DNA from 3 places in the Paenibacillus sp. GCM10027629 genome. Region 1 is predicted to be linked to each of the others. Evidence: riboswitches for the same ligand, from Rfam matches in the RefSeq annotation. Region 1 holds a riboswitch; each other region holds the start of a gene.
The links. Region 1 has a riboswitch for ZMP and ZTP ahead of ACFQZR_RS24155 (bifunctional 5,10-methylenetetrahydrofolate dehydrogenase/5,10-methenyltetrahydrofolate cyclohydrolase). Riboswitches for the same ligand answer to the same signal wherever they lie in the genome.
Positions count from the first base shown of each region.

Region 2: linked by a shared signal. The riboswitch ahead of rpiB (ribose 5-phosphate isomerase B) and the one ahead of ACFQZR_RS24155 (bifunctional 5,10-methylenetetrahydrofolate dehydrogenase/5,10-methenyltetrahydrofolate cyclohydrolase) in region 1 are both predicted to bind ZMP and ZTP.
Region 3: linked by a shared signal. The riboswitch ahead of ACFQZR_RS01095 (DJ-1/PfpI family protein) and the one ahead of ACFQZR_RS24155 (bifunctional 5,10-methylenetetrahydrofolate dehydrogenase/5,10-methenyltetrahydrofolate cyclohydrolase) in region 1 are both predicted to bind ZMP and ZTP.

Region 1 covers NZ_JBHTGZ010000012.1:760,849-765,439, forward strand. Annotated here, with positions in the region: gene ACFQZR_RS24145 (class I SAM-dependent methyltransferase) at 1-390, opposite strand, end outside; gene ACFQZR_RS24150 (cyclodeaminase/cyclohydrolase family protein) at 638-1,273, opposite strand; gene ACFQZR_RS24155 (bifunctional 5,10-methylenetetrahydrofolate dehydrogenase/5,10-methenyltetrahydrofolate cyclohydrolase) at 1,276-2,127, opposite strand; ZMP/ZTP riboswitch at 2,210-2,295, opposite strand; gene htpG (molecular chaperone HtpG) at 2,508-4,385, shown strand; gene ACFQZR_RS24165 (hypothetical protein) at 4,461-4,591, opposite strand, start outside.
Region 2 covers NZ_JBHTGZ010000005.1:343,574-348,164, forward strand. Annotated here, with positions in the region: gene ACFQZR_RS07510 (L-threonylcarbamoyladenylate synthase) at 1-752, shown strand, start outside; gene ACFQZR_RS07515 (manganese efflux pump MntP) at 872-1,432, shown strand; gene ACFQZR_RS07520 (low molecular weight protein arginine phosphatase) at 1,488-2,063, shown strand; ZMP/ZTP riboswitch at 2,116-2,197, shown strand; gene rpiB (ribose 5-phosphate isomerase B) at 2,349-2,801, shown strand; gene ACFQZR_RS07530 (TIGR01440 family protein) at 2,844-3,401, shown strand; gene ACFQZR_RS07535 (serine hydroxymethyltransferase) at 3,701-4,591, shown strand, end outside.
Region 3 covers NZ_JBHTGZ010000003.1:12-4,602, reverse strand. Annotated here, with positions in the region: gene ACFQZR_RS01105 (epoxide hydrolase family protein) at 1-390, opposite strand, end outside; gene ACFQZR_RS01100 (helix-turn-helix transcriptional regulator) at 494-1,438, opposite strand; gene ACFQZR_RS01095 (DJ-1/PfpI family protein) at 1,803-2,375, opposite strand; ZMP/ZTP riboswitch at 2,434-2,513, opposite strand; gene ACFQZR_RS01090 (VOC family protein) at 2,715-3,179, opposite strand; gene ACFQZR_RS01085 (hypothetical protein) at 3,396-4,040, opposite strand.

The DNA.
Region 1 (4,591 bases):
TACTCTAGCAACCTCTTGCGCATGAAATTCAGAGTGTCTGCAAGAGACGATGTTGAACAATCGATCTGGAAAAACGAGTCGCTCAGCATCCATTTGATGGAAGCGTACATTGGATTTCCCCGCTTGTCTTAAGTTATTCTCTGCCGTCTTCATCATACCAGATGAACAATCTATGCCAATTGCGAGTAGTACGGCATCCGCAATAGCTAACAGCGCTTCTCCCCCACCCGTACCGATATCCAGGAGGAGATCCGACTTTCTGCAGACCCCCGTGACTTCTTGGTAGAGATCCCACTGTATCCCTTCCGAGACCACTTTCATCCTGCTGAAATCCCAGCCGTTCATTGCACCAACCTGATCATAAAATTGTCGATATTCTTGTTCATTCATGTCTAATTCTGCCACCTTCCAAAATGATTCATATACAAACGAAAAAGCCTGCCAATAGACCTTAGTGGATATTCTCCGTTATGCAAAAGGGCATACAACCCCCTTGATAGCTGGTACGCGTGTTACCCAGCCCGGAGACTATCTACCTCGAATCATCTGGAAAGCCATGTTCCGTTCACCTCAATTTGGAAGAATACTTCAAGTATAATCGGTAGGGTGCTTTATATTCAAGTAAGCGGGACGGTCGTTACACACCCATTCGGCTTTTTACCGTGATCATCGTCACTTGCTTGAACTTATCGATGTCTCGCATTAATTGCGTGATCGTGTCGCTATATTTCTGTTGTAACGACGAATCTGTCAAAGACACTAGATTGATCTGAGCCGTCAACAAAGCCGATTGTGCCGCAGCCTCGAGCAAGATCGTGCTGATTCCTAGATCAGAGAGCACATGCGGATTGCAACAATCAGCGATTCCCTTCGCGTACCGCATCCCCGCAAGACATGCTTCGATCAGACGGATCGGCACATCAATCGCCTGAATCGTCGCTTGTTCCAGCGCCTGTTTACGTGCTTCTTTCTCCGATTCGGAGTTCCGCGGCAGCTTGAGAGCGGCCACGTACTGCTCGAAGCAATCCATATCCTGCGCAAGCAGTTGTTCATAGATTGTCGTGAGCGTATTCATCCGCTCTAATGTCTCATGAATCTGCTCCTGATAAGCTGCATATTTCTCGCCTTGCGAGAGGTTGCCTACCATCGAGGTCATCGAGGCGCCTAATGCCGCAACAAGCGCAGCGACACTGCCTCCACCCGGTGTAGGACTTGAACTCCCGGCTTGCTCAATAAAAGTCCGAATGGATTGATCCCATTGGTTCGTACGCATGATTAACGCACCTCCTTCTGCAGACGGATGGCCTTCATGAGATTCTGATAGAGAATGGCCGTCGTTAACGTCCCGACGCCGCCAGGTACGGGAGATATGGCTTGTACATGTTGAGCCACGTCAGGCGAAATATCTCCGACAATCTTCCCTTCATCCGTTTCATTAATGCCTGCATCGATGAAGACGAGCTTCGCATGCACCATATTCGGTTGAATCATATGCGCGCGCCCTACCGCTGCAATCGCAATATCCGCATGATGCAGATGCATCGCAATATCTGGCGTTCTCGAATGGCAGACCGTCACAGTCGCTTGTTCATGCTGAAGCAGATGGAATAAAGGCAATCCTACCGTCTGCCCTCGGCCGACCAAGGTCACATTCTTCCCTTCCAATGGATAGCCGTAATGCTTCAGGAGCTGAATGCAAGCCTGCGGCGTAGCCGGATAGAGTCCCACTTCCCCTGTAATGGTCGCTCGCTGATTGCTCGGGGTCACCCCATCAATATCTTTCCATGGTGTAATCGCATTCACGATGGTTGTCGCCGATAGATGCTTCGGCAGAGGGAGCTCCAGCATAATCCCGTGTACCCTGGGGTCAGTATTTAACCGTGCGACTTGCTGCAAAATCTCTTCCTCATGCACCCCTTCCGGGTATTCATAGAGATCGAATGCAACCCCGAGCCGCTGTGCAATCTTCTGCTTCGACTGCGCATAATATGCGGATGCTGGATCCCCTTCCACCAGGATGACGGCTAGCCGAGGCTCGTGCCCTTTCCCCTTCCATTCTCCTACATGCTGCTTCACGGTCTCATACACTTGATCTGCTGCTTCCTTCGCCTTCATTATTGTCGTCATTTCGACAACCTCCTATTTGAATAAAATAAGAAACAAAAAAAAGCATTCACAGCAGACTCGTACCATACGAATCTTCTGCAAATACTTTTCCCCAGGCGAACGGATCGGTAGAGCGGGAGGCTTCCTCGTGGTTCATTCCACTCATTTTCGCCAGTCACATCCCGCTTTTTTTCTTATTTTAGCAGAGATGATCTTAAGATGCACCCCTTGATTCTCAGACGAGACGTACCCTCCGCTATTGACACCCAATTTTGGAATATGGTATATAGAAATAAGAATTAGCACTCATTCATCCAGAGTGCTAATCACCCTTGCAGCCGTACTACATAATCATAGCAGCAACACATATCTGACTTTTAACCTTGAAAGGAGATTTATTCATGACTAAGAAGCAGTTTCAAGCCGAATCCAAACGATTACTGGAAATGATGATTAACTCCATCTATACGCAGAGAGAAATTTTCCTGCGCGAGTTAATCTCGAACGCGAGTGATGCCATTGACAAAATGTACTATATGGCCCTTAGCAATGACAATCTTGTTTTTGACAAAGAGAACTATTTCATTAAGGTCACTGCGAACAAAGAAGCTCGTACGCTGACGATTACTGATACGGGGATCGGGATGACGAAGGAAGACCTTGAGAACAATCTCGGCGTGATCGCGAAGAGCGGATCGCTAGCCTTCAAGAAAGAGAACGAAGCGAAAGACGGACACAACATCATCGGTCAATTCGGCGTCGGCTTCTATTCGGCCTTCATGGTCGCAGACGAAGTGAAGGTATACAGTAAAGCCTTCGGAAGCGATGAAGCTTATGTATGGGCATCGTCAGGTGCTGACGGCTACACAATTGAGCCATGCGATAAGACTACAGTGGGAACGGAAATTGTCCTTAACATCAAGCCGAATACGGAAGAAGATCAATACGATGAATATGTAGAGGAATATCGCCTCAAATCCATCATCAAGAAGTATTCCGACTTCATCCGCTACCCAATTAAGATGGATGTGCAAGGAAAACGTCCAGTAGAAGGCAGCGAAGAGCTTGAGGATTACCAAGAAGAGCAGACGATTAACAGCATGGTGCCGATCTGGCGCAAAAATAAAAACGAGTTAACTGCCGAGGATTACGATAATTTCTATGCGGAGAAACGTTACGGATTCGACAAGCCGCTGAAGCATTTGCATATCAGTGCAGACGGTGCTGTCGTATATAATGCGATCCTCTACATTCCAGAGAGCACACCTTTCGATTATTACACGAAAGAATATGAGAAAGGCCTTGAGCTATACTCCAACGGCGTATTGATCATGAATAAATGCGCAGACCTGCTGCCGGACTACTTCAGCTTCGTCAAAGGTTTGGTCGACTCCGAAGACCTCTCCCTCAATATTTCCCGGGAGATGCTGCAGCATGACCGCCAGCTGAGCTTGATCGCGAAGAACATCAAGAACAAAATTAAGAGTGCATTAACTAGCCTCTTGAAGGATGACCGCGAGAAGTATGAGCAGTTCTTCAAAGCCTTTGGCAGACAGCTGAAATACGGTGTATATAGCGACTACGGTATGAACAAAGAAACACTGCAAGACCTGCTGATGTTCTACTCTTCCACCGAGAAGAAGCTGGTTACACTCGATGAATATATCGCGCGTATGCCGGAAGATCAGAAGTACATCTACTACGCAGCAGGCGAATCTGTCGAGCGGATCGAGAAGCTTCCACAGACCGAGCTTGTGGCGGACAAAGGCTACGAAATCTTGTACCTCACGGATGATATCGATGAGTTCGCAATCAAGATGATCATGAATTACAAGGAAAAAGCCTTCAAATCCGTATCCAGCGGCGATCTTGGTATCGAAGCAGATGCGAACGATAAAGCTGCAGAAGCGGAAGAACAGGATAATCAAGCCTTGTTCGACCACATGAAGACGATCCTCGCCGGCAAAGTGAAGAACGTCAAAGCTTCGAAGCGCTTGAAGAGCCATCCAGTCTGCCTCTCTACGGAAGGTGAGCTCACGATTGAGATGGAGAAAATCCTTAGTGCTATGCCGAACAACCAAGATGTAAAAGCCGACAAGGTTCTTGAAATCAACGTCAACCACGATGTGTTCAAATCGCTCAAAGACGCTTATGCTGGGGATCAAGAGAAGTTAAACTTGTATGTGAATCTTCTCTACCACCAAGCGCTACTCATTGAAGGATTGCCGATCCAAGATCCGGTAGCCTTCACGAACGATATCTGTAAAGTCATGGTGTAAGAACCGTAACACAAAAGGCAGTTCCCACAATGATGGGAGCTGCCTTCCTCTTTTTACATAGGGTCAAGAACGGATTTACCATTTCGTAACCGCTTTATAGTACATCGACTCACTCGCTTGAATCGCAATCGCTTCTGACGTATCAACGCCTTGGATGGCGAACAACTTGGTTCCCGGCGGGTAGGAAGTCGCGTGATTATTCGGGG
Region 2 (4,591 bases), on a different contig from region 1:
TCGCGGCACCAAGCGCGAATCGCTCAGGGCGCCCAAGCCCGACGCTCGCCGCGCACGTGCGCGAAGACCTCGCGGGCCGCATCGACGGCATCGTCGATGGCGGGCCGACAGGCGTCGGCGTCGAGTCGACGGTCGTCGAGCTTATCGGCGACCGCGTCAACGTGCTGCGCCCGGGCGGCGTCACGGTCGAGGCGCTGCGCGAGGTCGCGGCTGAGGTCACGATCGACCCGGCGCTCACGCGTACGTCCGACATCGCGCCAAGCGATGCCATCGCGGCATCGTCGGAGCAGATTACGGACGCGAGTCGCCATGCTGGCGACAGTGCCTTAGCGCAAGGCACAGCGGAGCACGCCGCTCCTGCGGACGACGCAGGCCATACCCCACGATCGCCGGGGATGAAATACGCGCACTATGCGCCGCGCGGGACCATGAGCATCGTCAAGGGAGATGCGCCGGGACAAGTCTCGGCTTGGATTCAAGCCGAGCTCGATGCTGCATCGCAGCGCGGGGAACGCAGCGGCGTACTCGCCTTCGACGAGCATATCGCCGCGTATCGCGCGGATGTCGTCGTCTCCTGTGGCAGCTTGCATGCGTTGGAGCATGCCGCGCAGCGGCTGTATGCCGCGCTGCGTGAATTCGACGAGCAGGGCGTCACGTTCATTCTCGCCGAAGCTTGTCCGGAAGACGGGATTGGCCTTGCGGTCATGAACCGGCTCGTGAAGGCTGCAGGTCACCGAATCATCCAGCTCTAAATTGGTTATTAATCCCTGTTCTACTGCGTTGTTTCCCCTTGTCCCACAATTTCAATGTATCTTTCCGGCCCTGTCCGCATATGGTTGTACAAGATCATATGGACAATGGAGGAACGTGGATGGAAACGGGCATAGCAATTTGGGGCGAGCTAATCACCATACTGGTCATGGCCGTTGCGTTAGGGTTTGATGCCTTCTCGCTCGGACTGGGTATCGGTATGAAAGGGATTCGCGTGCGAGAGATTATTAAGATCGGGGCCGTTGTTGCGATCTTCCATATCTTGATGCCGCTAGCTGGGTTGTACATGGGGCGGTATTTGGGGGCGCTGCTCGGTAATGTTGCGACGCTCGCTGCAGGTGGGCTGCTGCTATTGCTCGGTGGACATATGATATATAGCTCCCTGCGGGGAGATGCCGTTCAATCCATTGATTATCGCAGCAGTTGGGCGATTGTTTTATTTTCCCTCTCCGTGAGTATCGATTCCTTCTCCGTAGGTGTATCCTTAGGCATGTTCCCTATTAACTTATGGCTGACGATTTTATCCTTTGGACTGTGCGGCGGGATTATGTCGATCCTGGGGCTCATGCTTGGCAGCCAAGTTAGTCATCGTCTAAGCGAATATGGCGAGGCGTTTGGCGGTGTTATTTTATTTACATTTGGCGTATTATTTATTTTATAATTTGAATTCGATGAGACGAATTTAATCTAGCAAGCAGAAAGGAGATGAGCGTGTGATGAACATCTTATTCGTATGCACCGGGAACACATGCCGGAGTCCGATGGCAGAAGCGTTGCTGCGCAAGCTTGCGAAGGATGCAAATCTGGATATCGAAGTTCGTTCGGCGGGTGTTGCAGCGTCGCAGGGCGCGTCCATCTCGAGAAATGCGGTTACGGCTTTGCAAGACCATCAGATTGCTGCTGCGGGAGCTACGTCTACCCCGCTGACGGGTAGCGAAATCGAATGGGCAGATCTGATCCTGACGATGACGAGCGGACATAAGCAGCACGTTGTTCAACAGTTCCCTAGCTCGATTGAGCATACTTATACGCTCAAGGAATATGTGGAAATGGACGAGCAAGTCATTGCAGATTTGATTACGCTTGAAGAGCGCATTGCTGACTGGCAGATGAAGCATGCTTTAGGTGAGCCGATTCCGGATTCGGACCGAGCAGCCATTATTGCGCTGCAACAGCGCATTCCCAGCTTTGATATAAGTGATCCGTATGGCGGTTCTCTGGGAGAATATCGTCATTGCTTGGCCGAAATTCATAGCGCATTATTGAAGCTGCTGAAGCGTGCACAGGGTTGAAAATGCCCCATTGATTTTCATGATCGTTTGAGATATGATGATCCTATCGAGACAGATCCGATGTAACTGGCGACGAAGTGGATATTACCACGGTGGAGCATCGGAACATACGGCCGGTCGCCTGGGCAAAAGAGCAAAGACGTGAATTCGACGCGTCATGCTCTTTTTTTCGTTTTTTCCCCACAAATTAGGTATACTATAAGAGGTTGTTCAAAAAGTCAGCCGGTTTTTTGAACACATATTATTATGGAAAATGATTACGATGGGGTAGCAGGAGGAACGACTATGAAAATCGCTATTGGCGCAGACCACGCAGGAACGCTTCTCAAAGACGGGCTAATTCAAGTTATACGTTCATTAGGACATGATGTGGAAGATCTCGGTTGCAATTGTACGGATTCAGTTGATTATCCGGATTATGCGATTGCTGTATGTGAGCAAGTAGTGAAGGGGCAAGCTGATCGTGGAATTCTTGTCTGTGGGACAGGGATTGGCATGAGCATCGCAGCGAATAAAGTTCCGGGTATCCGTTGTGCATTGGTGCATGATCTTTTCTCTGCAAAAGCAACGCGTGAACATAATAATACGAATGTACTTGCAATGGGTGAACGCGTGATTGGTCCTGGACTAGCCGAGGAAATTGTGAAAGTATGGCTGGAGACACCTTTTAGCGAAGGTCCACGCCACTTGAACCGTGTGAACAAAGTGAATCAAATCGAGCAGCAATATCGCTCCTAGAAGACTCTTTTTCAGTGGAAGAAGTGAAAGGGGACGGTTACGATGAATCAACAAGAACAAGAATCTATTCAGCAGCAAGTCGAGCAGATCCTACGTGAGCTTGTCGAGGCAGCATCGATTCGAGCAGGCCAGATCGTCGTGATCGGCACGAGCACCAGCGAAGTCGTAGGTCAGCGTATCGGGACGAGCGGTGCCGAGGCGATAGCAGCCGAATTGTATGCTGGGCTTGAGAAAGTTCGCAGTGAAATCGGCTTCTATCTCGCCTTTCAATGCTGTGAGCATTTGAATCGAGCGCTTGTCGTCGAACGCGCAGCAGCAGAATACTATCGGCTCGATGAGGTGTCCGCGGTACCTATTGTGAAAGCCGGCGGTTCGATGGCGTCATATGCGTATCGTCATCTTACGGAGCCATGTCTCGTGGAGACCATCGAAGCGCATGCGGGGATAGACATTGGGGAGACGCTCATTGGTATGCATTTGCGCCGCGTCGCTGTTCCTGTACGTCCATCGATTAAGCAGGTGGGGCAGGCTCGCGTGACGATGGCCCGAACGAGGCCGAAGCTTATCGGCGGCGAACGAGCAGTTTATACGTGTCTTTAGAGGAAGTTCAAAAAATCAACTTTTAATCACGAAGTGATTCAAGAAGTGGGTTCGACATCGAATCTTGCGTTCATACTAGAAGAGCATATGCTTTCGAAGGATGTTTCCTTTGGAAACATTGAAGATGCTCATGTAGGTTTCTCCTACACTGCGCTTCTCCTTAAAGTTTTGCGTAGCAAAACTCGCTACGAAAGCATATGCTTCGCATTCTCGCAACCTTCTCGGTGCTGAAAAGCCGACTTTTTGAACCACTCAATATATTGGAGCCTTGCTCCGCTAATCATGAGGAGGAATTGGAAATGGTAGATCATTTGAGACAGGCAGACCCTGAAGTATTAAAAGCAATGGACTTGGAGCTTCAACGCCAGCGCAACAACATTGAGTTGATCGCATCAGAGAACATCGTGAGCGAAGCGGTTATGGAAGCGATGGGAACCGTTCTTACGAATAAATATGCAGAAGGCTACCCAGGCAAACGTTATTATGGCGGTTGTGAACATGTCGACATCGTGGAAGATATCGCTAGAGACCGTGCCAAAGAATTGTTCGGTGCTGAACATGCCAACGTGCAGCCTCACTCGGGCGCACAAGCGAACATGGCAGTATACCTAGCGGCATTGCAACCTGGCGACACGGTTCTTGGTATGAACCTTGCGCATGGCGGTCACTTAACGCATGGTAGTCCGGTCAATGCATCCGGATTACTCTATAACTTCGTAGCATACGGCGTATCCGAAGAAGATTTCCGCATTGATTATGATGATCTGCGCAAAGCAGCATTCAAACACAAACCTCGCATGATCGTAGCAGGTGCAAGTGCGTACCCACGCATTATTGATTTTGAGAAAATCGCAGCGATTGCTAATGATGTAGGCGCATTGTTCTTCGTCGATATGGCGCATATTGCAGGTCTAGTGGCTGCAGGATTGCATCCTAGCCCAGTGCCTCATGCACATTTCGTAACAACAACGACGCACAAAACATTGCGCGGACCTCGCGGTGGTATGATTCTTTGCCGCAAATCATGGGCACAAGCAATTGATAAAGCGGTATTCCCAGGTTCGCAAGGCGGACCACTTATGCACGTGATTGCTTCGAAAGCTGTTGCGCTTGGTGAAGCATTGCAGCCATCCTTCAAGACTTACGCACAGAACGTGGTTAACAACGCACAAGCGCTAGCTGCCGGATTG
Region 3 (4,591 bases), on a different contig from region 1:
GAGCGGTCCTATAATGTTCATAAACTCAACGATCGAACCGGGCCAACCATGTGTGATGATCAACGGCATTGCATCTGGTTCTGGGGAACGTACATGCAGAAAGTGTATGTTCTGTCCGTCTATGGTGGTGGTGAACTGCGGGAATTTGTTAAGAGATTCCTCGTGTTTGCGCCAGTCATATTTGGATCTCCAGTATTCCGCCAGTTCCTTGAGGTAATCAACGGGAATACCATAGTCCCAGCCTACACCGGCCAAAGCATCCGGCCAACGGGTGCGGGTTAAACGGTCTCGTAATTCATCAAGATCAGCCTGCGGAACATCGATACGGAAAGGCTTGATCTCAGTGCTCTGGTGGCCACTGCGTACAATTTGTTGTTCTGAATGAGTCATTTTTTGGAAAGCCTCCTCAAATTTCTTTGTATTTTCTTGTAACTGATTAATGTGTTCTCTCTATTTAAACTCATAATAAACCATGCTTATTGACAACAGTGTGTCAACAATCGATATAAAGTTTAGCTATCTCCAAAGCACTTTTCCGTACAGCTGCAGCAATATGCGAGGGTTCAAGAATGAACAAATCCGTTCTAAAATGAAGTAAAAAGCCGATTAACCAGTCGTTATCCGGGTATCGGACCCGAACGATAAGCGAACCATCGGGTTGCCGTTCAATTTCATCCGCATCAAAATGATCTTCTGCTGGAACCTTAGCCGGTCCTGTAAATCTAAGCACCAGATCGACCATCTTGGAATCGCGCTGCGGACCCCAATTTTCATTCAACTCAGACAGTGTCACCATTCGACGCTGGAACGTATCCTCAAGAATGAGTAGATTCCGGATCCGAGAAAGCCTGAACATGCGGTAATCATCTCGGTTTAAGCAATAACCGTGAAGATACCACGTGTAGCCTTTGAGCACCAGCCCCATAGGTTCAATACAACGTTCTGTTTCTCCCCCTTGTCCGTTGGTATATGTAAAACGGATCAGCCTTTTATCACTTACGGCTTTATGCAGCGTGTCATACTTGTTTCGTTCTGAAGAGCTGCTTTTCCACGGATTTAAGTCAATGATGACCTGATCAGCACCAGCCATACGACCTTGTTCTGCCTTCGAGACCAATGCGCCAACTTTGTCGAGCAGCCCGTCTAAATTTTGGTTGCTAAATGCCTGTGTAGATTGAAGGCCTCGCAAAGCTGTAGAGAGGGAAATAAGTTCATTGAATGAAAGCATTTGCCGATCCAATCGAAAGTTTTCCATGATTTCGAATCCGCCTTCTGCTCCCGTGTACGAAATAATGGGAATTCCTGCTAGATTCAATGATTCCAAATCGCGATAAATCGTACGCAATGAAACCTCCAGACGATCAGCCAATTCTTGGGCCTGTACGCGTTTGCGGTTTAATAGAAGGATCGTAATGGCCATAAGTCGCTCAAGTTTCACTGTTGTCCCCCCAATTCAATAAGGTAACTGGTTAATAAAATATTTCAGTTCCACGAATACGATGCTTTAACTCCTGCGGGTAATTAGGCTCTTACTTGTATAATAAACTTGCATTGTAGACAATAGTCTGTCAGGATTAGAAAGTTCACCAGTGTTTTGTTGCTTTTTTTTGAAACCACGAATTCAGATATCATCTTAAATGATCAAGCCCCAGTTAATAAAACCGGGCTCTAATACATCTACGCTTGATTGGCTTATTCCGTTATCCTGCCCGTTAGTTCAATAAAATGAGCAGACTGCGGTAGTCTGCTCAGCAATGTATAGTATTCAACTATCGTGTCCCGTTAGCGTAACGTGAAAACTTTTATCTTTTCGATATATAGTACGGGTAATCCATCTTTTCTTGAACTTTTTGAACAACTTCTTCATTAGTAAGCGATTCTATGAAATACAGACCCAAATCAATGGAAGCAGATACTCCTCCACCTGTAAAAATGTTACCATCTCTTACATAGCGCTCCTTAACAACTTCTGAGCAATAAGGTGTCAATAATTCATATGCAGATGGATTTGTTGTTGCTCTTTTACCATTTAGCATTCCAGCAGCACCCAGAATTAAAGCTCCCGTGCAAACAGACACCTTATATTCTACATTTAGTGCGGTCTGAATCCATGAGATAAAGTCAGTATCATTCCTGAGTTGCCTTGTAGACAACCCTCCAGGAATAAAAATCAAATCATATACCGAAAGGTCCGGGGAAACATGATTGATTTTCATAGTTAATCCTCTGTCATCGGTTATTTGTTCTTTGTTCGAACAAAAATCCCACGACACATTTTCTTTTGCTTTTAGAATTCCCATCCATGTTACAGCTTCATAAAAACCAACAAAATCTAAAGTAGTCATCTTATCAAACAAAATGTAAGCCATCTTCATTACTAAGCACCTGACCTTTCATCATGTGAAATAAAAAAAGTATCTGATTTAAGATCAAATACTTTGCCCAGGCGTACGGCGATATGAATATGTGCTCCCTCATGGTTATCCACGTTTACGCCAGTTGCACATACCAGATATTTACTATATTGTATTCTGGAAAATCATATAAATCAATCACGTATTCTTAATTAAACTGCCAGTTGGTTAAGAAAAGGCAACCGATCACAAGTAGCTGGCTGCCTTCAAATTCTTTATTGAGCTATCGTGTCCCGTTAGCGGAATAATCTGTTAACTTCAGACGGTTGGAACTTCAATGAATTACTAAAACAGTTACTACTAATTTTGTGATTTTTCGGACTTTATCATTTCGTTCCACTCACTTAAATAAACTGCATATCCCAAATTTTTAGGTTCAGACGTCAACCATGAAATAAACTCTAATTCGTTACCATCAGGATCGTTAAAATAAATAGCTGCCGCAGGCATCCATGTATGTACAATTGGCTCAATTGGTTCTTTTCCAAAAGCTTTAATGGGTTCAAGACCTCTTTCTCGTAGCCAGTCAATTGAATCCTTTAATAAATCCAAATCAGTCCCAAAAGCAAAATGTCTTTTGCTAACATCACTTCCCTTTGGAACTTCCCAAAGACCAAGTAATTGACGTTCCTTTCCAATATAAAAAAATGCAATTCCTCTTTCCTCAATTAATAATGAAAGTTCCAGTCCCAACTTGTTATAAAACTCAATAGAAGCATTCAAATCTTTAACTTGTAAATGAGTCTCGTATAGATTCTTAATCATAGCTCTGCTCCTTGAACAGGTTAATGGTATGCTGTCACCTGTACGTAATGTAGCTATCGTGTCCCGTTAGCTTAATACGTAGAAATTAGAGTATACATCTAAAATATCAATTGTTGTCCTACAAGTTTCTAGGTTCAATATATATAATAATTGGACCAAGCCTTCCATCGTTTTTAGTTTTGAAGGTAGCTGCAACAAATTTATCTTTATCTGATTTCAAATTACTACTCCCCGTTTTGAGAGAACCCGATCCATTTCATCAAAATGTTCTTTGTTGCTTGAAGCATAGATCAAATCAAAACTATCGTTATTTTTCATCACTGTTATTATGCTGTCATCGTAATTCCCATAAAATTCGATGCCAATCCAATGCCGAAAGGAAAAACCTTTATTATTAAAATTTTCACGAATAAAATCCAAGTCGGTTTGTTCAATGGAATAGAACGATTCACAGCCGTATTCAAGAGCGAATACGGTTTGCAAATAGGCCATCGCATGAAAAAAATCGGTCAATGTTTCAAAATCTTTTTTCCATACCTTTTCATCGTAACTCATATAGACAGGGGGATTGGACCTGGATAAATCGTTCTTATGGATTCCCCAAACACAGACACGTTGATTCTCGCAATAAAAAATTAAATATTCGCTATGTTTGAAGTATTGGAGTTGCTCGGGTTTGATCAAACTATCTTGCGTATGATTCAGCCGCTCGTCTTTACCGAGTTCCAAATAATAATCTATAAACACCTGGGGCAATTCACCAAAATTATTTTTAATGGTTTGTATCTCGTCATGACTAAACCCATTTCGTTTCGTAATATGAAACAGCTTTTTAATCATTGTAAAATCAGTCACCCGCATCACACCTTATCCTTGTATAATACTCCATCGATTGACTTAAGAATATTCCAAGTCGGTCTCCTTAACCATCAAGAGAGCATATTACACACCCATTTTACCATATCTTTACTCCACTATCCTCCCCGTTAGCTTAAAGAAATGAGCAGGCTCGGCAGCCTGCTCAATAATGGTTTGTTTATTCAACTAATCTGCCCGTTAGCTCAGTTCAAACTTGCTTCAGCCAATCCACGGAGTGATTAATCATCTCTCCTATTATGACTGACCTTGTCCAGATTTTACGTCGCCGTGCATCCCAATCCAACAAAAAAAGAAAGGTCGCCCCTCCTCTATAAATAACAAATGATAATTTCCAGGATAATCAATAACATATAATTGCTCTATTGATGTTCCCCTACGGTAACTGTTATCCCAATGTCATCTTGTGGGGCAATAATTGAAACGATCCCCCCCTCTGAACTAGGAAAAGGACGAAGCTCGATCTCACCTTAACCTTCACGTAGACATCATATAACGTGCCAGGCTTCAGATGAGAGAAATCCCAATTCATATAC